Regions from separate parts of the Lysinibacillus sp. FSL K6-1151 genome, predicted to be linked through region 4. Evidence: riboswitches for the same ligand, from Rfam matches in the RefSeq annotation. Region 4 holds a riboswitch; each other region holds the start of a gene.
The links. A riboswitch is a leader RNA that binds a small molecule or an ion and turns the genes downstream of it on or off. The one in region 4 is predicted to bind thiamine pyrophosphate.
Positions count from the first base shown of each region.

Region 1: it holds a riboswitch for thiamine pyrophosphate, as region 4 does, so the genes downstream of both, thiT (energy-coupled thiamine transporter ThiT) here and thiM (hydroxyethylthiazole kinase) in region 4, are expected to answer to the same signal.
Region 2: it holds a riboswitch for thiamine pyrophosphate, as region 4 does, so the genes downstream of both, thiC (phosphomethylpyrimidine synthase ThiC) here and thiM (hydroxyethylthiazole kinase) in region 4, are expected to answer to the same signal.
Region 3: it holds a riboswitch for thiamine pyrophosphate, as region 4 does, so the genes downstream of both, thiW (energy coupling factor transporter S component ThiW) here and thiM (hydroxyethylthiazole kinase) in region 4, are expected to answer to the same signal.

Region 1 is NZ_CP152040.1:3,951,111-3,957,309, reverse strand. It holds gene MHI04_RS19185 (SMC family ATPase) at 1-1,351, shown strand, start outside; gene MHI04_RS19180 (hypothetical protein) at 1,393-1,515, opposite strand; gene MHI04_RS19175 (DUF4870 domain-containing protein) at 1,571-1,894, opposite strand; TPP riboswitch at 2,022-2,129, shown strand; gene thiT (energy-coupled thiamine transporter ThiT) at 2,266-2,826, shown strand; gene map (type I methionyl aminopeptidase) at 2,988-3,743, shown strand; gene MHI04_RS19160 (hypothetical protein) at 3,777-4,490, opposite strand; gene MHI04_RS19155 (polyphosphate kinase) at 4,689-5,513, shown strand; gene MHI04_RS19150 (GNAT family protein) at 5,680-6,199, shown strand, end outside.
Region 2 is NZ_CP152040.1:244,601-250,799, forward strand. It holds gene MHI04_RS01125 (methyl-accepting chemotaxis protein) at 55-2,157, shown strand; gene MHI04_RS01130 (AEC family transporter) at 2,269-3,198, shown strand; TPP riboswitch at 3,277-3,391, shown strand; gene thiC (phosphomethylpyrimidine synthase ThiC) at 3,537-5,315, shown strand; gene MHI04_RS01140 (catalase) at 5,976-6,199, opposite strand, start outside.
Region 3 is NZ_CP152040.1:866,906-873,104, reverse strand. It holds gene MHI04_RS04000 (ABC transporter substrate-binding protein) at 1-506, shown strand, start outside; gene MHI04_RS03995 (tetracycline resistance MFS efflux pump) at 735-1,931, shown strand; TPP riboswitch at 1,998-2,105, shown strand; gene thiW (energy coupling factor transporter S component ThiW) at 2,197-2,697, shown strand; gene MHI04_RS03985 (VWA domain-containing protein) at 2,942-5,539, opposite strand; gene MHI04_RS03980 (BatA and WFA domain-containing protein) at 5,523-6,199, opposite strand, start outside.
Region 4 is NZ_CP152040.1:3,454,348-3,460,546, reverse strand. It holds gene thiI (tRNA uracil 4-sulfurtransferase ThiI) at 1-475, shown strand, start outside; gene MHI04_RS16580 (alpha/beta-type small acid-soluble spore protein) at 620-835, shown strand; gene thiE (thiamine phosphate synthase) at 906-1,547, opposite strand; gene thiD (bifunctional hydroxymethylpyrimidine kinase/phosphomethylpyrimidine kinase) at 1,537-2,361, opposite strand; gene thiM (hydroxyethylthiazole kinase) at 2,349-3,116, opposite strand; TPP riboswitch at 3,209-3,306, opposite strand; gene MHI04_RS16560 (acyl--CoA ligase) at 3,497-5,098, shown strand; gene sppA (signal peptide peptidase SppA) at 5,265-6,199, shown strand, end outside.

The sequences.
Region 1 (6,199 bases), 500 kb from region 4:
TCAGCAGCTAGAAGCACAGCATATTAAACAAGAAGACCAAGCACAGCTCATCGCTACTTTACACAAGACGGAGCAAGAGATTGCGAGCTTAAAAGTTGTCCATCATCAACTAGCAGATATGCGATTAAAGCTAAAGCATCAACGTGATAGAATAGAGCAGCTTAGAAATAAACAGATGGAATTAGAGCAATATTTAGCTGAGCACATGAAAGAATGGACAAGATTACAAGCGGTTGTAGAAGAACAGCTCAAGCAGATGCCAGCCAATTTACCAACATTACAGCAATTAAAGCAACAACTTACGGATGTTAGTAAACAGAAAATGGATTTGCAAAAAACATGGCAAGAGAGTCAAGAAAATTTGCATGTCGTAAAAGAAGCGACAAGTAATGCAAAACTAACTGTAGAAATCGCCAAACAATCTTTTGAGGAATTACAGCTCAAAATGAATGAAAAGCGGCAGCAATTTTCAGCAAGCATGCAGGAAATCGGCTTTGACAGCTATGAGGAATACGCAGCTGCCAAACGGAGTGCGAGCCAATTGGAGGCACTTCGCAAAGTATGCAGTGACTATGCTTTACAGGTACATACCCTGAAAATCCAAATAACTGAAGGGGCTATGTATCTTCAAGGGAAAGAGAAGCAAGATTTAGTGATGATGGAAGCAAAAGTAGAACAACTTCGTACAGCGTATGAGGAAGCATTTAAACGTTTGCAACAGATGAATGGTTTTGCACAAGCATGCCAGGGCTTTATAAAAAAAGTAGAAGAAACAGCGAGAGAGCTTCAGTTACTTGAACAAGAAGCTGGTCGAGTAAAGGAACTCTATGGATTATTAAACGGACAAAATTCGAAAAAGCTGTCCTTTGAGCGATACATTCAAATTAATTACTTAGACCAAATTACCGATGCCGCTAATATTCGTCTTTATCACTTATCAAATGGTCAATTTGAGCTTAGACGTTCTGATAGACTAGAAAAGCATGCGAAGCAAAGTGGGCTTGGGCTTGATGTATATGATGCCTATACGGATCAATTACGTGATGTGAAAACATTATCCGGTGGCGAAAAATTTAATGCTTCCTTAAGTCTTGCTTTAGGAATGGCAGATGTCATTCAAAGCTTCCAAGGGAATATTCATATTGAAACCATGTTTATTGATGAGGGCTTTGGCTCGCTTGATGAGGAATCTTTGAATAAAGCAATTGATACATTAATTGCTTTACAGGATTCTGGTCGTATGATTGGCGTGATTTCTCATGTGCCTGAATTAAAATCAGCGATGCCAGCGGTCTTACATGTAGAAAAAACATTGAATGGACATAGTCAAACCCACTTTGAAGTGAAATAAATAAAAGGCGTATTTCCAAAACAAGGGAATACGCCTGCTGTTTATTTTTTTCGAGGAATGGCTGTAGGTGTTGTCCCTTTTTTTGCAGCCATTACTTTTTTCACGATAGGAATAACAATAGGTGCTAATTTTACGGCGGTTTTCACAACATTTGATACTTTCATTCAAAAACAGCTCCTTTTACAATTACTACTACCTGTTTCGCTTAAAAATGAAACATTAACGAATAACACGAACAGCTTGAATAATATTCCATATTACAATTCCTAGTGAGACGATGGCATAAATGGCAAACGAAACGAACCAAATAATCAACATCGTATTATTGCCTGACGTTGGATCCAAATTAAATGTAGAAAAAACAAAGACAATAAAGAACAGAATGCCGAAAACAAAAGGAATTAAATGAGAGATAAGTGCACGAATTGAATGTCTTTTTACGTCACTATCTTTCGTAATAATGTACACAATTAATGGGACGATAAAAGGGGCGAAGAAAATACTTAAATAACTAAAGGCAGATAAAATTTTTTGGTTCTCCATAGTTGTACCTCCTTTTGTAATATTTACGCATGAAAAACAGCAAAGTTTCAAAAAAATAATATATGGAAGAGGTTGTAATCCTTCTATCCTTTGCGTACAATGAGAATGTTCGAATAAATTCAGATGTAACGACCACAAGGGGAGCTGATGATGTCAGCTGAGACTGGGCACGTAATGCCTTGACTCTTTGAACCTGTAAGTTAACGCTTGCGTAGGGATGTGGATAGAAACCGACACTAGTACGATGTGAGGCTCTGTCCTGGCATCGTTTTTTCATTCTTGAGGGAATAAAAAGGTGTCAGAAAGAGACATATCAGCGCATTTCTATTCCTGCTCTTGTATCCTACATCGGAACAAAGGAGAGAATATATATGGACAAAAAAAGACTATTAATGCTTGTGGAGATTGCGATATTTGCAGCAATCGGTCTTGTGCTTGATCAGGTTTCCTTTAAAGTATGGGCACAAGGTGGCTCTGTTAGTCTAGTCATGGTACCTATTATGTTAATAGCATTTCGCTGGGGCTTAGTAGCTGGGCTAACAACTGGATTACTCGTGGGTGTAATGCAAACCATGTTTGGTGCTACGATTGTGCACTGGCTACAAGGATTCCTTGATTATGGTGTTGCTTTCACAGTTGTAGGATTAGCGGCGGTTGTGCGTGGACCCGTGTTGGCGGCTGCCAAAAATGCCAACAAAACAAAAATGGCACTTTACATTATATTAGGTACGGTACTTGCGGGCTTTTTACGATATGCAGCCCACACGATGGCTGGCGCTGTATTTTTTGCAGAATATGCTGGCGATCAAAATGCATGGATCTATTCCATCATCTATAATGGTACATATATGCTACCAGCAACTATTTTAACGGCAATTGTAGGCGTTCTTTTATTCACAGCTGCTCCACAATTAATGCAAAGAAAAGCATAAAACATGCCCCTCACATTTGTGAAGGGGCTTTTTTGTCGCAAATAACTCTTTGCGCACTTCGCAAAGTAAGGAAGCATACAATATTTAAAGCGTTTATCGTTATACGCATAACAAGTTATGTTATATTAAAGTATAGATATTAGATGAAAGGGACGTTATACATGATTGTAAAAACGCAAGAAGAGATTGAAGCTTTTAAAAAAATAGGACGCATTTGTGCTGAAATTCGTGAAGCGATGAAAGCTGCCACAAAACCAGGTGTTACAACATTGGAGCTAGATGAAATTGCTGGCCGTATGTTTGCAGAGGCTGGCGCGATATCTGGTCCAAAGGGAGAATATGATTTCCCAGGGTATACATGTATTAGTGTCAATGAAGAAGTGGCGCATGGTATCCCCGGAAAACGTGTTATTCAAGAGGGGGATATTGTAAATATCGATGTTTCTGGTTCATTAAATGGCTACTTTGCTGACACTGGTATTTCATTTGTGGTTGGTGATGGCTATGAGGACAAAGAAAAGCTATGTCGCGTTGCCAAAAGCGCCTTTGATCGAGCAATGACAAAGGTAAAGGCTGGGTCTAAATTAAATCAAATTGGTAAGGCAGTTGAACGTGAGGCGAATGCTAATGGCTTAACTGTTATTATGAATTTAACTGGTCATGGCTTAGGTCAATCTTTACATGATGAGCCGAATCACATTTTAAATTACTATGATGCATGGGATTCTACAATTATGAAAGAAGGTATGGTGCTTGCGGTTGAGCCGTTTATCTCAGCGAAGGCAGAGCATATTGTAGAAGCTGGTGATGGTTGGACATTCATTACACCTGATAAATCACTTGTAGCTCAAATTGAACATTCAGTCATTGTAACAAAAGATAAACCGATTATCCTAACATCATTAGACGAAGAATAGAATGCAATGAAATGAAAAATCCTGCTTACCAATTTATTTTTGGTAGGCAGGATTTTTTTTAATAAATAAAATACCAACAAAGAGAACACCACATAAAAAGAAGGCGGCGGTAGTGACAAGTAGCTCATCAAAACCATTATGTAAGGCGATTCCTATATAAGCCCAAATAAAAACACTAGGAAACAAAATATCAAAGTGATGGAAACGGATATGTAGCGCAAGTGCTCCACCTAATGTCAGCAAAATTACTGCCCAAAGAGGCGTACTAAGACCAAAGCCGTTCCAACCATAAGCCGTTAACGTAAAACTGATATTCGTAATAAAAATAAATGTCATCCATGCAAAATAAATGGAGAAAGGAATACGACCCGACATTGCTTTGTCATGAAGAGGGTACGTATTATACAACATAAATAAATACAAGACTAAGAGTAATGTAATGCCAAGTGAAACAATAAATAACTCATGATGCCATACGTATATCATCAATGCTTGCAATATATTTATGCAGCTAAAAAGCGCAGACTGTTTCATAGTTGTCTTTTTGATATTCATAACTAACCAATAACCGAGTAAAAAATAAATAAGAATCCAAATTACATGACTTACACTAACTGGTGCAAATACTACAGAAAAGCGATTAGCGATTTCTAGCATAGATTGACCGTTGATATTCACGAAAAAGGATGAAAAGGTTAGGATGAGTGAGACAAGATAAGAAATTGTCATCAAGATAAACCGAGGCATGTTTTCCTCTCCCTTCGTGTTAGATTTTATAGGGAAAAGACAAATAAGTATAGTACTGTCACTATTTTTATTATAACGGAAACTTTCAACAATGTATCGTGTTGTTTTGCTCGTAATATCTACAATTTACCATCTCAATAGGCATCCATATATTTCTTTAGTACAATAAGAATATCCAACCAAAAGGAGTGAAGTTTCATGGCACAAAATTTGAAAAACCTAGACCTATCCATTGAACTAGATAAAAAGATGTATAAAAAGAAATTAAAAGTACTCCAATATGAAATGTTAAATGCACAGCAGTTTTTACTAAAAAACAAAATAGGTTTAATCTTAGTATTTGAAGGAATGGATGCTGCTGGCAAAGGTGGCGCAATCAAACGATTGATTGAACGTGTAGATCCGCGCGGTTATGTGGTACACCCTATCTCAGCTCCACAGCCACATGAATTACGCTATAACTATTTACAAAGATTCTGGAGAAAATTACCGCAGCATGGACAAATCGCTATTTTCGACCGCTCATGGTATGGACGTGTACTAGTAGAGCGTATCGAAGGCTTTGCAACAAAGGATGAATGGTCTCGTGCGTATGAAGAAATTAATAATTTCGAGAAAATTTTAACTGCGGGAGATTACATAATTATTAAGTTCTGGCTACATGTTTCAGATGAAGAGCAATTAAAACGCTTTAAAGAACGTGAAGAAAACCCTTATAAATCTTGGAAGCTAACAGACGAGGATTGGCGGAATCGAGAAAAATCACCACAATATATTGAAGCGGCGAATGCAATGTTTGACAAGACAGATAAAAAGGATGCTCCATGGATTTTAGTTGCTGGAGACGATAAAAAACATGCGCGTGTTCAGGTGCTTCAAGAAACAATTGCACATATTGAACGTGAGGCTCAAAAACGTGGTCTTCATCTAACAAATGTATTAGCTAATGGACAGCTAGAGGATGCTGATTCATCCAGTTTAGAAATAATAAATGAGAAAAAGCAAGAACAAAAAACAAAATAATAAAATGGTGCTGCTGTAACAATAAGACATGAGCTGTTTTAGTTGTAGCAGCATCTTTTTTTACATACAATGAAATAAAACTAGGGTTTACAATCATTAGATTGTAGCCAATGTGAACAGAGAATGAGAAATGTACTGATATTTATTGGAAGGCTAGTGTGGAGAAATGGTGCTTAAAATTTGGAATTTATTAAGAAAAAAGGGTGGGAATGTGGTAACGATAAAGGGGGAAAAATGCTACATCCGCACATTCCAAGAAAAAGATGCACGAAGTTTATCGGGTCTCGTAAGCCGCAATAAATACTTTTGGTCTGTATACGAGCCACTACAAAAACCTGAATATTATACAGTTGATGCTCAATATAAAAAAATTCAAGAGAGTCTCTATTTAATGGAGTCAAAACGAGAATTTACTTTTGGTATTTTTGAGCATGGAACAAATAATCTAATAGGGCATATTGCACTTTATGCTGTAAAACGCTTACCGTACTCAAGTGCATTTGTTGGCTATGCGATGGATGAAATCTATGTAGGCAAGGGAATCGTCACAGAGGCTGTAAATATGGTGGTGAGATTCGCATTCGATCAAATTGGTTTACACCGTGTAGAGGCATATGTCTCTACACAAAATAACCCCTCTATGCGCGTATTAGAGAAGGCTGGATTTCAACAAGAGGGTCTGCTAA
Region 2 (6,199 bases), 1.4 Mb from region 4:
TTGTGATACAACCTTTCATCCTTTATCATTATTATAAAAGTGGGGGTGTTAGTTATGAAAAAATCTAAAGGTATTGCATTAAAACTATCTTCCCTAATTATAGGATTATTTCTAGTCTTATTTTTATCCTATACAGTGACAACGGGAATTATTATAAAAAATCAAAGTGTGGAAGACTCAGAATATGCAACTGTGCAGGCTGCTGAATCTTCGGCTGCTATTATGAGTGAGCGTTTCAAGAAAGCAAATACGGCATTGCAAACAACAAAGCAAATCATTGAAAGCATGCAGAAGAATAATGCTTTATCTTCCAAGGGTGTCTTAGACATTATGGAAAATAATCTAGCTAACAATGATGATTTACTTGGTGTTGGAGCAATCTTTGAGCAGGGTTCTATTATGTTAGATGCAAATGCAGAGGCTACTTTAGTCGATTCCAAAAAACGTTTTGGACCATACCTAAGCAAAGATGATAATAAGATCAGCACCACTTTAATTGAAGGGGTCGATGATAAAAGTGTTTCTGAATGGTACTGGGTGCCAAAAGAAGACGGACGCGCAGTTTTAACGGAGCCGTATGATTACAATGTAAATGGAAAGAACGTATTAATGACAACCATTTCAGTGCCGTTAGTCAATGCTTCTGGATCGTTTTTTGGTGTATTGACGGCGGATGTATCGATAGATTTTTTAAATGGATTAACAGAATCTGTTGCACCAGAGGGTGGTTATGCGGGCATTATTACGAATAAGGGTGTACTGACAGCCAACAGTTTTGGTGAAGAGCTAGATGGGCGCAATATGCAAGAGGACCCAGCTTGGACAAGTATTAGTAAGACCATGGAAAATGATGAGCTTACAAGTATGTACGTTGATTCTAACCAGTTTAAGGAAAAGGCATTTAATGTATTTGCCCCAATGATTTTAGAGGATATTGACGAGACGTGGACTGTTCAAATTGTATTGCCTGAATCAAAAATTCTAGAGACATACAACCACGTCTTTGTATTTACAATTATTTCTTCTATTATTATGGTTGTTTTGATGACAGTTGCAAGTGTGCTATTCATTTACAAACAGTTAAAGCCACTCCAATTTTTGCGTGCATCCATTGAAACAGCTGCAGAAGGGGATTTAACACAAAGAGTAGAGGAGAAATATATTAAGTCTGATGAGATTGGTGCAGTTGCACTGGCTTATAATAATATGCTGGATAAAACCAATAGTGCAATACAAACAGTGCTAAATTCTACGACATTATTGAACCAATCTTCTAATCAAGTGCATGAGGTCTTTAATGAAATAGTAGCTTCAAGTCAAGAGGTTTCAGTAGCAATCAATGAAATTGCACAAGGTGCATCGAAGCAATCAGAGGATACTGAAGAAACCAATTATCGAATGATGGATCTATCTGATCAGATTGATGCCATTACGTCACTATCCAATGAGATGGATGAGCTATCTCATAAAACAAGTGCAACGACAGAAAAGGGATTGCATGAGGTTAATAGTTTACGTGAACATAATATAGAAACAAATGAGATGAATGGGCGTATTCAACAGCAAATGGAATCATTAGCTTCTAACATTGCCAATATTAATCAAATCATCGCTTCTATTCAAAGCATTACAGAGCAAACGAATCTGTTAGCTTTAAATGCAAGTATTGAGGCAGCTCGTGCTGGCGAACATGGAAAAGGGTTTGCGGTAGTAGCAGAGGAAGTAAGAAAGCTAGCAGAGCAATCTAAAAATGAAACAGAAATTATTAAGAGTACGGTAGAAAGTATTCTCGAAAATTCCCAACAGACAGTAGCTGTTATTGCTTCGAATGCAGATTTAATGCATTCTCAAAATGAGTCCGTACAAAGCACACAAATGGCCTTTAAAGATAGCAGTGACTTGTCACGTTCAATTGCAGCTTCCATTAGTGAACTAATGAGTAAGTTATCTAGTATGTTAGAGCATAAAAATCAAGCAATTATGGCTATTCAAAGTATATCTGCTATTTCAGAGGAAACAGCTGCCTCTGCTGAACAAGTAAGTGCTTCTGCAATGGATCAACAAGCAGAGTTACAAAAAGTAGCAGAGTCTATTCAAAATATGAATGATATATCAAATGAACTGCAAGAAGTCGTAAATCGATTTAAGCTAGCGTAAAGAAAAAGGCTGCCTAAAATATATAGGCAGTCTTTCTTAATGGTGAAGGGAAGAGACATTGACCTGTTAGCCATTCAGCACTACTATAATGAAGGGAAGGGGGTCATCAATATGATGTATCTCGGAATGATTTTCTTTCAAATTGTTGCACCTATTTTAGTGTTGCTTGTACTTGGCGCTATACTACAAAAGAAATTTCGTTTTAACTTAAAAGCATTGTCTCAGCTTATTACATATTGCTTTATGCCAGCCGCTGTTTTTGTGAATTTATATGAAACACGTGTAGAGCTGTCTGTTCTGGGAGAAGTCGGGTTATTTATTGTGCTTTTTATTGGGAGTCAAATGATACTCAGTCATTTTTTAGCGAAAGGGCTTGGTTTGGCCAAAACGGAGGCAGCCGTCTTTAAAAATAGTGTTGTGCTCATTAACTCTGGAAATTATGGTATTCCAGTGGCCCAAATGATTTTTGTAACACAACCTATTGGTGTAGCCATTCAGGTCATGCTCGTTATATTTCAAAATATGACAACTTATACATATGGTTTGTACAATTTAATTTCCTCTACGAAATCGGGTATGACAATCATCAAAGATTTCTTTAAAATGCCCATTATTCATGCGCTAATTATTGGTGTCGCTATGAACTATTTTAATATTGGTATACCGCAGTTTATCAAAATACCTGTAGAGCATGTCGCAGATGGATTTATTGCTGTAGCCTTAATTACATTAGGCGCACAATTATCACAGCTTGAAATCAAATCTATGTTTAATAAAACTGTTTTTGTTAGCTGTTTTACAAGATTAGTTATCGGACCAGCTGTAGCATTGGTCATTATTTATGTATTGGGGTTAGATGGAGTTGTCGCACAATCTCTGTTTATAGCCAGTGCCTTCCCAACATCTCGCAATAGCTCTAGTCTAGCATTAGAATACGATGTGGAATCAGCTACAGCTGCGCAAACTGTTTTATTTTCAACCATTGTGAGCTGTCTAACAGTAACGATCGTGATTTATTTTGCGGAAGTATTATTTACTTAGTTGGATGAAAATTTTAAAATATTGAATGGAAAACTTCCATCTCTTAGAAATATCTGCTACACTAGCATCAAACTAAATAGTATTAACTAGGGGAGTCTGATGAGTCAGGCTGAGAGGGAGACGCTTAGAAGTTTCTTGACCCTTTGGACCTGATCTGGCTCATACCAGCGTGGGAAAGTTAAGAAGCTATTGCATCGTATGTCGTGTGCAATTACTAGACCTTTACATTCATGGCCGGATCCAAAAAAATATTTTGGATTCGGCCTTTCTTTATTTGTTGGAGTGAGCTAGATTTTCGGTCCTTTTATCAAATTACATTTAAGGGAGAGAAGTAGCTCATGTCAGTAGTTAGTGAAAAGAACATTACGATTATGTCTAGCTTTGAAGGAAGCAAAAAAGTGTATGTGGAAGGATCACGTCCAGATATTTTAGTACCTATGCGTGAAATCGCATTAAGCCCAACGACTGGTAGCTTTGGGGATGAAAAAAATGCCCCTATTCGAGTATATGATACGAGTGGTCCATACACAGATCCGAATTATCACGTTGATATTACAAAGGGTCTGCCTGCTTTGCGACGTGCATGGATAGAAGAAAGAGGAGATGTTGAGGAATATGAGGGGCGTACGATTAAACCTGAGGATAACGGTTTTCGTCGTGTTGATGATCCGCGCATTCAAGAAAATGTTTTCCCTGAATTGGAGCGGAAGCCTTTACGTGCAAAAAGGGGTAAAAATGTAACACAGCTTCACTATGCACGAAATGGAATGATAACGCCGGAAATGGAGTTTGTGGCGATACGTGAAAACATGGATCCTGAATTTGTTCGTTCAGAAATTGCAGCAGGTCGGGCTATTATGCCTTCTAATATTAATCACCCTGAGGCAGAGCCGATGATTATTGGTCGTAACTTCCATGTGAAAATCAATGCAAACATTGGAAATTCCGCGGTGTCGTCGTCAATAGCAGAAGAAGTTGAGAAAATGACATGGGCTACACGCTGGGGTGCCGATAATATTATGGATCTCTCGACTGGTAAACATATTCATACAACGAGAGAATGGATTATTCGAAATGCTGCAGTGCCAGTGGGAACGGTGCCCATTTATCAGGCTTTAGAAAAAGTAAATGGCATAGCCGAGGATTTAACGTGGGAAGTTTATCGTGATACGCTCATTGAGCAAGCAGAGCAGGGGGTTGATTATTTCACGATACATGCGGGTGTTCTTTTACGCTATGTACCTCTTACAGCAAATCGTGTAACAGGCATTGTGTCACGTGGTGGTTCAATTATGGCACAGTGGTGTTTATTTCATCATCAAGAGAATTTCCTTTATACACATTTTGAGGAAATCTGTGAAATTATGAAGACATATGATGTTGCTTTTTCTTTAGGAGATGGCTTACGCCCAGGTTCCATTGCAGATGCCAATGATGAGGCCCAATTTGCAGAGCTTGAAACGCTGGGTGAATTAACACAAATCGCTTGGAAGCATGATGTTCAGGTGATGGTAGAGGGGCCAGGTCATGTACCGATGCATTTGATAAAGGAGAATATGGACAAGCAATTAGAAGTTTGTAAGGAAGCGCCTTTCTATACATTGGGCCCATTAACAACAGATATTGCGCCAGGATATGACCATATTACCTCAGCTATTGGTGCAGCGATGATTGGCTGGTTTGGTACAGCGATGCTCTGCTATGTGACACCGAAGGAGCATCTTGGCTTACCTAATCGTGAGGATGTTCGAGTAGGAGTTATTACTTATAAGATTGCTGCCCATGCAGCTGATTTAGCGAAAGGACACCCAGGTGCACAACAACGGGATGATGCATTGTCAAAAGCACGCTTTGAATTCCGCTGGCGTGATCAATTCAATCTATCATTAGATCCAGAACGTGCGGTTGAATATCATGACGAAACGCTTCCAGCAGAGGGGGCGAAAACAGCGCACTTTTGCTCAATGTGTGGCCCTAAATTCTGTAGTATGAGAATCTCACAGGATATTCGTAATTATGCTAAAGAAAAAGATTTAAATACGACTGAAGCTATTCATCAAGGTATGCAGGAAAAGGCAGAGGAGTTTAAAAAAGCGGGGAGTCAGATTTATCAATAATGAAGGAAGGCTTATATCAAAGTATAGACATAAGCCTTTCATGTTGTTGAAAAAAGATGATGTCAACGGCAGAAAAAGCAAATTTGCAAGGTGAGAGGTTGATTTCCGTTCCGCCAGCGCCCTTTCCAGGGGGCGTCCGATGAGCCACTTCACTCACTTACGCTCGCTCCACTCCAATCAACCATTCTGCAAAGTGTCTTTACTTTTTTTCATAGTAGTATAGCGATCAAATAGCCCATTATCTGTATTCTTAGAGGGGATAGGCTCTTATTTTCAATATGGAGAAGTGATGAATGACAATCATCCTCCATAAAATAAGTAGCAAAAACCTTCACTTTATTTGAAAACCTTTGCTAAAAAGGTACCATTTTTGTGGGTTGGAGTGGAAGACTACTTGACTCCCGTGGGAGAGCGAGACAGGCGAGCCCCTGCACGGAGCGGTAGCGGAGGAAGCGGCTCGGCGCTCGCCCACAGGAAAGCAAGTAGCCTGCAACGGAAATCCATTTCTCCCTTTCAATTGACTGTTTTGTTTTTCAACACTAAGGAAGGCTTATGTCAAAGTATAGACATAAGCCTTTTCTAATCATAAAAAAGCTCCATGTGAATGACAGATTCACATGGAGTAAAAGTTGAATTTGGATATCAATAATAAGTGGACTATTAAACGTTAGTTGGTTGTTTTACATATGGGTTTGTAAGGTCCATACCTTCTAACGAAAGACCCATCGCTTTTGCGACACCCTCACCATATGCTGGGTCAGCTAAATAGCAGTGAAGGATGTGACGGCGTTTGATGAATTCTTCAACAGAAGCCATATCATTCGCTGTATTTTCAAATAGACGTTGTTGCTCTTCTGTAGTCATTAAACGGAACAGTTTACCTG
Region 3 (6,199 bases), 2.1 Mb from region 4:
CCTTGAATTCACTAGATAATCAGGAACTACGTAAGGCTACTGATAAATTAATCACACTTGCACCAAATGTAAAAGCCATCATTGGAGATGAAATTACACCATTAATGATCAACAATGAGGCCACTGTAGCCCTTACTTGGTCTGGGCAAGCAGCAGATATGATGTATGAAAATGAGGAGCTAGACTTTGCTGTACCTGAGGAAGGCTCGAATTTATGGTTCGATAATATGGTCATCCCTAAAACATCGAAAAATATCGACGGTGCCCATGCCTTTATCAATTTCATGCTAAGTGCTGAATCGGGTGCACAAAATGCCGATTATGTAGGCTACTCTACGCCTAATATAGCTGCTATGGACTTAATGGATGAAGAAGTTGTTTCTGATGAACGCTACTATCCTTCTGAAGAACAACGCGATACATTAGAAGTTTACAAAAATTTAGGACCAGACTATTTAGGGAAATATAATGAATTGTTTTTAGAATTTAAAATGAGTATTCGTTAAAGCATATAAAGGTCTATCGATGAATTTTTATTTTGTCAATAGACCTTTTTCTATTATCTTCCTGCTTCTGGCAGCACCTCACCTATTGTCTGTTTATTCTTTTCTACATCGTGGATTGGTATTGCTGCACTAGCAGGTATGTTTCATTTCAGACTTTCAACCGATATGATGATAGGATATCTTATGATAGACTTTAGTATATTTGATTATAAAAAGGGGGTTCATTCGATGACCCAGCAGAAGTCCAATAAGGCGGCTTTATATATTTTAATGTTTAATATGTTTATCGCAATGGGGAGTATTGGAATTATTATTCCTGTCATGCCAGAGTATTTAAAAATTTTTGGTGCAGCAGGACAAGTTCTAGGTATGCTAATTGCAACGTTCGCCTTAGCTCAATTCGTATTTTCTCCAATTGCTGGGAATCTTTCGGATCAGTATGGTCGGAAAAATTTAATTATTTTCGGTCTTATTGTGACAGGTCTTGCACAAATCGGTTTTGGCCTAGCCACAGACGTCTGGATGCTATTTTTAGCACGCTTTTTAGGCGGTCTAGGTTCCGCATTTGTTGCACCTCCTATTATGGCATTTGTAGCTGACGTTACTACCTACGAGGAACGTGGAAAAGGTATGAGTATGTTAGGTGCTGCTATGTCACTGGGCTTTATGATAGGGCCAGGAATAGGTGGTTTCTTAGCAAAGGTTAGTTTACATTTTCCATTTTTCACGGCAGGAGTTGCTGCCATACTTGCATCTGTTTTATCTTACTTTTTATTACCATCTACTAAACCAAACACTTCACATGACAAGCAAAAGCAAGAAAATCTGGCGAAGCAAATGGCTCGTTCCATACATATGCCTTATTTCGTTATGCTCATTATCATGCTCGTGTTCTCGTTCGGAATTGCCAACTTCCAAACAACCTTGTCATTATTTGTGACAGAAAAGTTTAATTACACACCCGTAGATATTGCGATTATTTTAGTTGTCGGTGGTGCTTTTGGGGTAGTTGTACAAATGTTTGTGATTACACCACTTTTTAATCGCTTTGGTGAAATGAAAGTTGTGTTAGTCAATTTATTTATTGCATCTGTTGCTATTTTCTTAATATTGTTTGTATCTGGCTTCGCTCTTATATTAGTTGTAGCAACTATTTTCTCTACAGCAACAACACTAATTCGTCCTGCTGTAAATACACTAATTTCAAAGCTTGCAGAGAAAGAACAAGGGTTTGCTGCGGGCTTGAATAATGCTTACATGAGCCTTGGCAATATGATTGGACCAGCCTTAGCAGGTTTACTATTTGACTGGAATATGAACAGTCCATATATTTTCGGATCTATCATATTATTAGCCTGCTTCTTCCTTGCACTCATCTGGACATTGAAAAAAGCACCTCATCTAATGCATCCTGATACGAAATAGTCAGAAAAATCATTGACTATTTTTAACATTATGTTACAGTAATGTTGGTTAATAAAATTGAATGATATTTACCACTAGGGGAGCCTTTAAAAGGCTGAGACGTATATGATGATGTACGGACCCTTTGAACCTGATCTAGTTCATACTAGCGGAGGGAAGTGGCGCTACTTGCTACTATCATTGTCTATGCAAGGCCGCTTCCTATTGTTTAAAGGAAGCGGCCTTTTAATTTCCCTCATGATTTTATTCAAGAGGAGTGAACCTTATGTCAATTCGTAAAATGACAATCATGGCTTTATTAGTAGCGATTGCTGTAGCAGGATCTACCTTTGTATCCATACCAACAGGCATCGCACGCGCCTACCCCGTTCAGCATGCTGTTAACGTAATAGGAGCTATTATACTAGGACCCGTGCCAACAGTTCTAGTTGCCTTTGTGACAGCCATCATTCGTATCTTTACTGGTACAGGCTCTCTTTTAGCGATTCCTGGTAGCGTCATTGGAGCATTGTGTGCGGCCCTTGCCTACAAATACAGTAGAAAATCATGGCTAGCAGGATTCGGCGAAGTTTTTGGCACTGGTATTTTAGCTTCACTTATTGCCGTACCCTATGCAAAATTGCTTATGGAGACATCCGTAGCCGCATTATTCTTCATGCCAGCCTTTTTAACATCAAGTACCATCGGGGCCATCTTAGGTGTTATGGTAGCTAGCACTTTGCGAAAATCGGTACTAGTAAAGAGCTTTAATTCTTCGCTTTATTGAGTGGTGCTGAGTGCTTTTTGATTTTGGAAATCCTTTAAGATGTGCGAGAAGATTTCTTTTCTAGTCTTTGAGCGGGGTTCGTTTCTTTATGAGCGTCTCTCTCCCCCGAGAAGCACTTTTCGAAGGCTGCACTGTGTCAATCACCTTTGCACCCCTTTCCTAGCGGAAACCACCATTTTTTAAAACCTCAAAGCATTTAAAAAAGCAGTGCAAAATGGAATGATTTTGCACTGCCTTCACTCTATTATGATCGTTTTTTCATACCCTTTAATAGCTGGGCTACGTTCGTGTCTTCTGCTTGTACAGGTTTCTCCTCAATTGGCTGCTCTTTTTTATTCGTTTTTGTTAGGAAACTCCAACCAAAACGTCTTATGGTAATATCCATAAAGAATAGAAGCATACTTGCTAAAAGAAGCCATGTAGCAATGTTTTGTCGATCCGCTCCTTTGGTTGTAAAGTCACGGAACACATCTTGTGGTTCTTTTAAAACGGCTCCCCCTGTTTGATTTGTTAACTCTTCAACCAGTTTTTCATTAACAGGGAGCAGTTCATACTCAGCACTATAAGGAACACTTAGGCCTGCCTGATAAATGGCCTGCTGCTCATCCGCTATACGGAAGAAAATCAATCCAGGTTCGGCCTGTACAACAGCTCGAATTTGGGAGGCTGAAATGGTTTCTAACTGAGTTTCTAACTCCTCCCCTGCTTCATTAACCGCTACAATGTCTAAAAATGCGGCTTCATTTGTAGGGTCTGTAATCATAAAGGAGCCATCAGCTTCTAATCTCACATCATAGGCAACATCATTATAGCTTGGCAACATTTGTGAAATAAGCGTCTGCCAAAATGTTCCCCAGTCCTGCCATCTTGCCCAATCTCCTGTCCATTTACCCGTTGAATCGGATGTAAAAGCAAATGTTTTACCGAGTCCATATTGCCATTGTGCTAACACAGGATCTTCCTTCTCACTTTCTGCAATTACGGTTGTCCCTTGCTTAGCTGTCGTTCCAATATAAGCATTCATTTGAGGGACGCCATTGGCAAATAGCGAATTCCATCCTGCGGCATTATAAATTGCTGGATAAAACGGATTATCCTCAATATAGGTACGAGAAATCATAGCTGTTTCACGAGATAAAATAGAAGGAATGGTTTGTTCATCAATGACATCATAGAACCGTCCACTACCCATATCACTAAGTGCTTCGAGTAAGTTAGCATCAGCATCTTGTCCAATCGCTACTGTTGATAAAGTGATACCATTTTCTTTTCCCTCAGCAATTAAATCCTCATAATTCCCAGACTGTGATTGCCCATCGGTTAAAAGAATAATATGTTTACGTTGAAGCTTTAAATCGGCGAGATTTTCATAGGCTTTAGCTAATGAACTATAGATTTCTGTCCCGCCTCCTGGTGTTACTGATAGAATGGTATCCACTGCCTCTTCTTTACTTTTAAGAGGTGCGGTTTCTATGATTTCCCAAGGACGATCATCGAAGGCGATAAAGCCTAATGTATCCTCATCTCGTAGCATTTCAACAGAACGTGCCGCTGCTTCCTTAGCTAGCTCCAGCTTTGAGCCATGCATACTGCCAGAACGATCCAGCACTATGACTAGCCCTAATGAAGGTAATTGCTCCTTGCCCTTAATTTCCATCTCCACAGGCAATAACGTTTCAATTGGCGTTTTAAAATAGCCTCCTAAACCAAAACTATTTTCTCCACCAACCATCGTGAAACCAACCCCAAAGTTTTTGACTGCTTGCTCAATCACACTCATTTTCGCCTCACCAACTAAATGACCAGGCACATTGTCAAAAATGATCGCATTATATTGTAAATAGCTGGACAGTTCATTTGGTAGGCTTTTAGGATCGACAACATCATAGGCAATGGATTGACTACCAAGTGCTGCCGCGATAGGTGAAGCTGTTTCATAGCCATTGACGATGAGTAAATGGGGTTCACTTTGTACCATTGTGACACTTGTTAATTTATTGTTTTCAAAAATAGCATCCTGCCCAACTTGAATAACTGCTTCGTATTTTACAAGTCCTTCAGCTGTTGCTGCGTGTTTATAGGTAAACACATTTGTACCTTCCGTCAGCTCAACTGCCTCGCGATGAATTAGTTCATCATTTTCATATAATAACAGCTCCCCTTGCCCTGCTGCTGTTGCATGAATTTCTGTTACTAATTGTTGCTGCTCTCCTACATAAGCAACCTGAGGAGAGACAAAGCTTTTGAGCGACACATCATGGACAACTGGTAGACTAAAAGGTACAACGTCCACACTAATATTGGCACCTTTCAATCTGGAGACAAATTCTAAAGCATCTCCTTTTGTCTCATTACCATCTGTTAATAATACAAGGCGAGTCGCTTTTTTAGGATCAACAATGCCTGTTGCAAGCTGTAGACTTTGTTCAATATTCGTTTGATCTGTTGCTTTGATTTCTGTAAGCTTCGGTACATCCTTTAATTCTTTAGACAAAATGGCTTCTGTTTGTAAAGTGGAAGAAAAAGAATAGATCCCTGCAAGTTGGGGTTCTTTTTTAGATTGTAGGCTCTCCTGTATAAACTGAACCATCTCATCTTCTGTACCATTCATAGACGCAGATCGGTCTAGTAAATACACGATCTGTTCTTCTTTTATCGGTAATAATAAATACGGCCCTGCAAGTGCCAAAACTAAACAGCATATCGCTACTATGCGAATAGCAAGCACAACAATATGACTCTTTTTTAGTCGCTGCCGTTCTCGAAAATAAGTCCATCCAAAATACAAGAACAATGGAAGTAATAGCAACAATACTAATGGCGTATCAATTCGTAAATCCACGACGTCGTTGCACCTCCCACTCTGCAACAAGCAAAATTAAAACTATTACAATTAACCAAGGTACGAAGGAGGCCATCGATACCTCTTCCTTCCCATTGTCTGAAATGTCGCCTAATGTATAGCTTGTTCCTTGTTCAATAACACGTTCCTGGGCTTGCAATTGCACAATAAATTGTTTTTCTTCATTATTTGAACGTACCATATAAATACCTGGTTGTTTTGGTGCAATTAACATGCCCTGTGTAATAGAAGAAAGAAACTCATCTTCTTGCGAATAAACACTCCAGTCTCCTTGCGCTAAGGCTACTGCACGCTGTTCATTCGGTGTGAAAATACCAAGTGAACCGACTGATTCTGTTAACTGTTGCTCAGTACTCCATAAAAATAGCGGGAATGATGGATGCAATGGCCAATCTGTATCAGCAATATCCGCTAAAACAACGATATCTCCTTTAGGAGAGCGTTGGATAAACGGCTCATCTCCTACAGAAGCAATGGTTTCATAATCCGAAAATCCAGGATAAATAGCACTAACATAAATATCCTTTAGTTCGCTAAAAGCAAATAATGCATCACTTTTAGCACTTACTGTACCACTTGCTTCCACTTTTTCGGCATCATCACGTCCAAATAATACTAGCGGTTTCTCCATCTTCTCCA
Region 4 (6,199 bases):
TGAAATACAAGTTCTTATTAAAGAGAAAGTACCTTCTAATGTATCGATGACAACAACACGCCGTATGATGTTGAAAGTAGCTGATCAGGTGCGTGAGGAAATTGGGGCACTTGCCATTGTAACAGGTGAAAGTCTTGGGCAGGTAGCGAGTCAAACGCTTGAAAGTTTAACAGCGATTAATGCTGTAACGAATACACCTATTTTGCGTCCGTTAATTTCATCAGATAAACTTGAAATCATTGATATTGCAGAAAACATCGGCACATACGAAACATCTATTCAGCCATTTGAAGATTGCTGTACGATTTTTACACCTACAAGTCCAAAAACAAAGCCGAAGCTTGAAAAGGTCGAGCATTATGAAAGCTTCTCTGATTTTGATGAGCTAATCGAGCGAGCAGTAAAAAATCGAGAGGTCTATATTTTCCCTAAGAAAGAAGAGCAACAACAAGATAAGTTTGCAGAACTATTATAAGGTTTCAAAGCCGTCTCAAAGTCCATTTTGAGACGGCTTTTTTATATTAATGGCTAGATGCCATTAGAGGTACAATTTACCTTTAAAATTTTCGTATTAAAAATCGAATATCGCACATTCTATATTCACAAGGAGGTGAGACACATGACTTCAAACAACAACAGCAGTTCAAACAAGCTTGCAGTACCTGGTGTACAACAAGCACTAGATCAAATGAAATACGAAATTGCACAAGAATTTGGTGTTCAATTAGGAGCTGAAGCTTCAGCTCGTGCTAACGGTTCCGTTGGTGGTGAAATCACTAAACGTCTTGTACAAATGGCAGAATCTCAATTAAAAGGTATGCCAAACAACCAATAAATGCTGACTAAGCATTTATAAACTTAAAACCAGTGACCGTAAAAGGCACTGGTTTTAGTTTGTTTATAGATCATTTTTTTATGCGAGATAATGACGTAAATGTAGATACGGTGTGTGCAATATCTTCACTTTCACAGATAGCAGAAATAACGGCAACACCATCAGCACCTGCTTGAAAAACAGAATGTGCATTTGTACAAGTAATCCCACCAATCGCTACAATCGGTAATTCAGGATAAAGATGACGAGCTTGCTGTAAAAAATTTGTACCACATGGTGGTTGTGCATCACTTTTAGATGTTGTTGCAAAGATTGGACCAATTCCTACATAATCAGCATGATGGTCTATAGCTGTTTGTAATTCCTCCTGTGAATGTACAGAAACACCAAGTATCATGTTCCCGATTTTTTTACGTGCCATTTCAACATCTAAGTCATCTTGTCCAATATGAACGCCATCAGCACCAAGTCGCAAAGCAAGCTCTACATCATCGTTAACGATAAACGGTACATTATACTGCTGACAAAGTTTTTGACATTGGCGTGCAAATTGTTCATAGGCTAATCCAGTTAAGGCAAGAGATCCTTTCTCGCGAAATTGAAACATCGTAATGCCAGCTTGCAATGCCTTTTCGAGGAGATGGATGGGATTTTGTTGAAAAACATTGCCTGTTCCCATAATAAAATAAAGCTGTAAATCCTCACGTTTCATGAATGATTACCTCACAGGTTTCCTTATGCTGTTGATAAGCGAAATGATTTGTAGGTCCATGCCCGTTGCCTATGGATAAATCATGCATAATCGCTAATTGAATAAATTTTTTAGCTTCGATAATAGCCTCTTTCATCGCTAAACCCCGTCCAAGAAAAGCAGTGAGTGCTGCTGAAAATGTACAGCCAGTACCATGTGTATTTTTTGTTTGGATTCGTGGAGACTGCATCGAAAAAGATTGTCCATTTTTGAAAAATACATAATCAATGGCATAAAGTGGTTCTGCTAAATGCCCACCCTTTAGAATGACGCATTGTACACCTAGCTGTAAAAAGCTTTGAGCCACTTGTTTCATATCCTCAAAATGGCGAATGGTTCTCCCCGTGAGAGCCTCTGCTTCGGGTATATTTGGCGTAACAATCGTAGCTAGTGGTAGTAAAGATGAGCGTAACGCCTCAATAGCTTCTTGCTGTAATAAGCTTTCTCCACCTTTTGCAATCATTACGGGATCCACAATTAGTGGTATATTTAATTCACCGATCATGCGTGCGATGGCTTGGATAATACCAGAGGAATAAAGCATGCCTGTTTTCATTGCAGCAATCGGAAAATCTTCGACTAACGCTTGAAATTGTTTTTCCACAAACGAAATGTCAATTGGGAAAACACCTGTCACGCCTGTTGTATTTTGTGCAGTTAAAGCTGTAATAACGGAAGTGCCGAACACCTCTAATTCCTGAAATGTTTTTAAATCAGCCTGTATACCAGCACCGCCACCACTATCTGATCCAGCAATCGTCGTTACAATATGCATGATGCTTCACCATCCTTTGATAAACGATGTATAGCATTAAGCAAAGCTATTTGAAAATCACCGATATCTGCAGTGAATGCAGAAGCTAGTACCGCTGCCTTTTTATAGTAAGTGAGTGTTTCTGTTAATTGGTTGTATGGCTTGTTACCTGCGACATAGGCAGCACCACAAAGCGCACTAAGTAAACAGCCAGTACCAGTGACCTCTGTCATTTGTGGGTGGCCACCAGCTATCCACTGGCTATGCTCGCCATTTGTTATAAGATCACGTTCACCTGTTACAATAACGATACAATTATATCGTTGTGCCACTAGTAATGCTTCCGTCTCCAGTGACATGGAGCCATGACCACTATCTACACCTTTCTGTTGCCAATCTACATTGGCTATAGCCGCAAGCTCACCGATATTACAGCGAATTACGGCAAATTCTATGTTTTCAAGTAAGTATTGAACGGTTTCCTTGCGATAAGTTGTAGCCCCTGCCCCAACTGGATCTAATATAACTGGAATGCCAAGTGCATTAGCTTTTTTTCCTGCTAACAGCATGGCGTTTTTGGTGCGAGTATTGAGTGTCCCGATATTAATTAATAATGCTTGTGCCATTGCTACCATTTCCTCAACCTCTTGGCTATCGTCAGCCATAACGGGCGAAGCACCTAATGCTAATAAACCATTTGCTTGGAAATTTGCCACCACATAGTTTGTGATGCAATGAATAAGTGGTTGCTGTTGACGAATTGTTTGAAATATCATTTTAATTTTAGTCCTCCTTTGTGGATGGACGTAAGCATGCAAAAAGGCTCTTTTTATGTGAAAATACACGAAAAAGAGCCTTTCATCTGAAAAAATCGATGTCTGTTGCTCCCTACGTCAGTATTAACTAACAGGTTCAAAGGGTCAGGTTTTACCTTCTCAACTCTTTCGAGTCCCCCTGCAATTTTGCTTTTAGTTGACCAAAATGTACCATACTTTTCATTTGTGTTCAATAGCTAGTTTCCCTATCGACAAAACGTGACTGATGCCATATAGCTAGGTATGATAGTTGTCATGACTTTACCTAAATTAAGCGCAAACCATTGAAAATACTGAAAAAGGAGTTTTATAATGTGTCATAGCAAAAGGGGGCATCTGCCATGAAAAGACAAGATTTAGTTGCACCAGAATGGTATAACATAACAGAGGAAATTGAAAAATATGCTCAGGATGCAACGAAAAATGCTTTAATTATTTATGAAGAAAATCAAGCTGTACAATTTATTACATATGCACATTTGATGGAAAAAGCGAATCAAGCAGCACATGTTTTCACCTTACAAGGTTTAACGAAGGGTGATGTGATTTTAGTGATGGTACCACGCTCAGTGGAAGCATATATTGTTTATATTGCAGCATTAAAAGCAGGTTTAACCATCATTCCAAGCTCAGAAATGTTAAGAACAAAAGATATTGAGTATCGCATTCATCACGCCAATGCTAAAGGGGTTGTTGCCTATGAGCCCTATATTGAACAATTTGATGAAGTTGGAAATTTACAGGGCATACAGCAATTTGTCATAGGGAAAGCACATGAGCCTTGGCAGCCTTTACTAGAAAAAATGCACCATCAACCTACAACTTACATAAATCCGACCCCGACAAAAAGTACTGATAATGCATTTTTAGCCTATACAAGCGGCACAACAGGTAACCCGAAGGCAGCGGTACATACACACAGCTGGGGCTATGCTCATTTACGAACAACAGCACCACATTGGTTAGGTGTACAAGAAAATGATATTGTTTGGGCAACAGCAGCACCTGGATGGCAAAAATGGATATGGAGTCCCTTTCTCGCTACATTAGGCAGTGGTGCTACTGCATTTGTTTACAAAGGTAAATTTGATGCTGCTTCCTATTTGGCAATGCTTGAAAAATTCAAAATCAATGTATTATGCTGTACACCAACTGAATATCGTTTTATGGCATCACTTGAAAATTTACACGCATATGATTTACATGCAATTCGCCAAGCTGTATCAGCAGGTGAACCGTTAAATAGTGAGGTTATCAACGTATTTTCAGAAACATTCCATTTACAAGTGCGAGATGGCTATGGTCAAACGGAAAATACATTACTTGTTGGTACAATGGTAGGGATGGAGGCGCGAGTTGGCTCAATGGGAAAACCTACTCCTGGCAACACCGTTAATATTATTAACGATTTCGGCAATCCTGTTGCAGTGGGAGAGGTGGGTGATATTGCTGTTCATCGTGAAACACCAGCTCTCTTTAAAAAATATTTAAATGATCCTGAACGTACAAATTTACAATTCCGTGGTGATTGGTATATAACAGGAGATCGTGCCTACAAAGATGAAGATGGCTACTTTTGGTTTGAGGGTCGAGGAGATGATGTCATTATCTCCTCGGGTTATACAATTGGTCCCTTTGAAGTAGAGGATGCTTTGATGAAGCATCCAACTGTGAAAGAAGCTGCTGTCATTGCCAGTCCAGATAAAGTTCGAGGAAATATTGTAAAGGCATTTATTGTTCTTCGTAATGGTGAAATTGGTGATGAAACACTTATTCAAACACTTCAAAGTCATGTGAAATCATTGACTGCCCCATATAAATATCCACGTGCTATTGAATTTGTCGAAGAGCTACCCAAAACATCCTCTGGAAAAATTCGACGAGTTGAATTACGACAACAAGAAACAAAGCAATGCCATTCATCATCATTTCCTAGGAAATAATGTCGAAAATCAAAGTTCATGCAAAGGTATGGACTTTGATTTTTTTTATTTTTTTAGGTAAGGTAATATGAGGAAATAAATAGCAACAAGCTTTTTGCATATTATTGCAAAAAAATGAAACAAATAAGCAAGTCATTCGTATTACGTGTTGAGGAGGCGGAAAGACATGAATGTAAAAAGGTGGGTTGCTTTAGTAGTCGCAGGTGTTCTTTTACTATTTTCATTAGGAATTAACACCATTTTTGCCCTATTTAAAGCAGATTTCCTAGGTAATTTTGATAGTTTGATGGCTGGGAATAATTTAGATGTATATGAAAATGTCATTGAAGGGGACAATTTTGATAAGCGAATTGCTTATTTAAAGGTAGATGGAGCGATTCAAGATATCGGCTCAAGTACATTATGGCAACCAGTTGCCTATGATCATACATTTTTCTTAGAGCAATTGGATAATATTTTGTATGATGATTCGATACAGGGCGTTGTTTTAAGCGTCAATTCACCAGGTGGTGGTGTGAAAGAATCAGCAGAAATCTATAAAAAGCTGCTAAAAATTAAAGAAGAACGACAAATTCCAATTTATGTATCGATGGATTCGATGGCAGCATCAGGTGGTTATTATATTTCAGCACCTGCAGATAAAATCTTTGCCCATCGTGATACAATAACAGGCTCAATTGGCGTCATTATGCAATCCATTAACTACCAAGCATTGGCTGAAAAAGTAGGTGTTAAATTTGAAACGTTTAAATCAGGGGAGCATAAGGATATGCTAAGCCCAATGCGTGAAGTGACACCAGAAGAACGTGCAATGATGCAGGATATGATTAATGAAACGTATGAAGAATTTGTAGACATTGTAGAGCAGGGACGTAATATGTCTGAAGCAGAAGTGAAGAAGGTTGCAGATGGTCGTATTCTTGGTGGCACAAAAGCGCTTGAAGCAGGTTTAATCGATGAAATTGGTGATGAAGAAGCAGCCATCGCTGCTCTACGTGCAGATTATGGACTGGAAGATGCTGCTTTATTTGAGTATGCGTACGATATGGGAGGCTGGCAATCATACGTTGGGATGAAAATTGGCTCCATGTTTGGTCCATC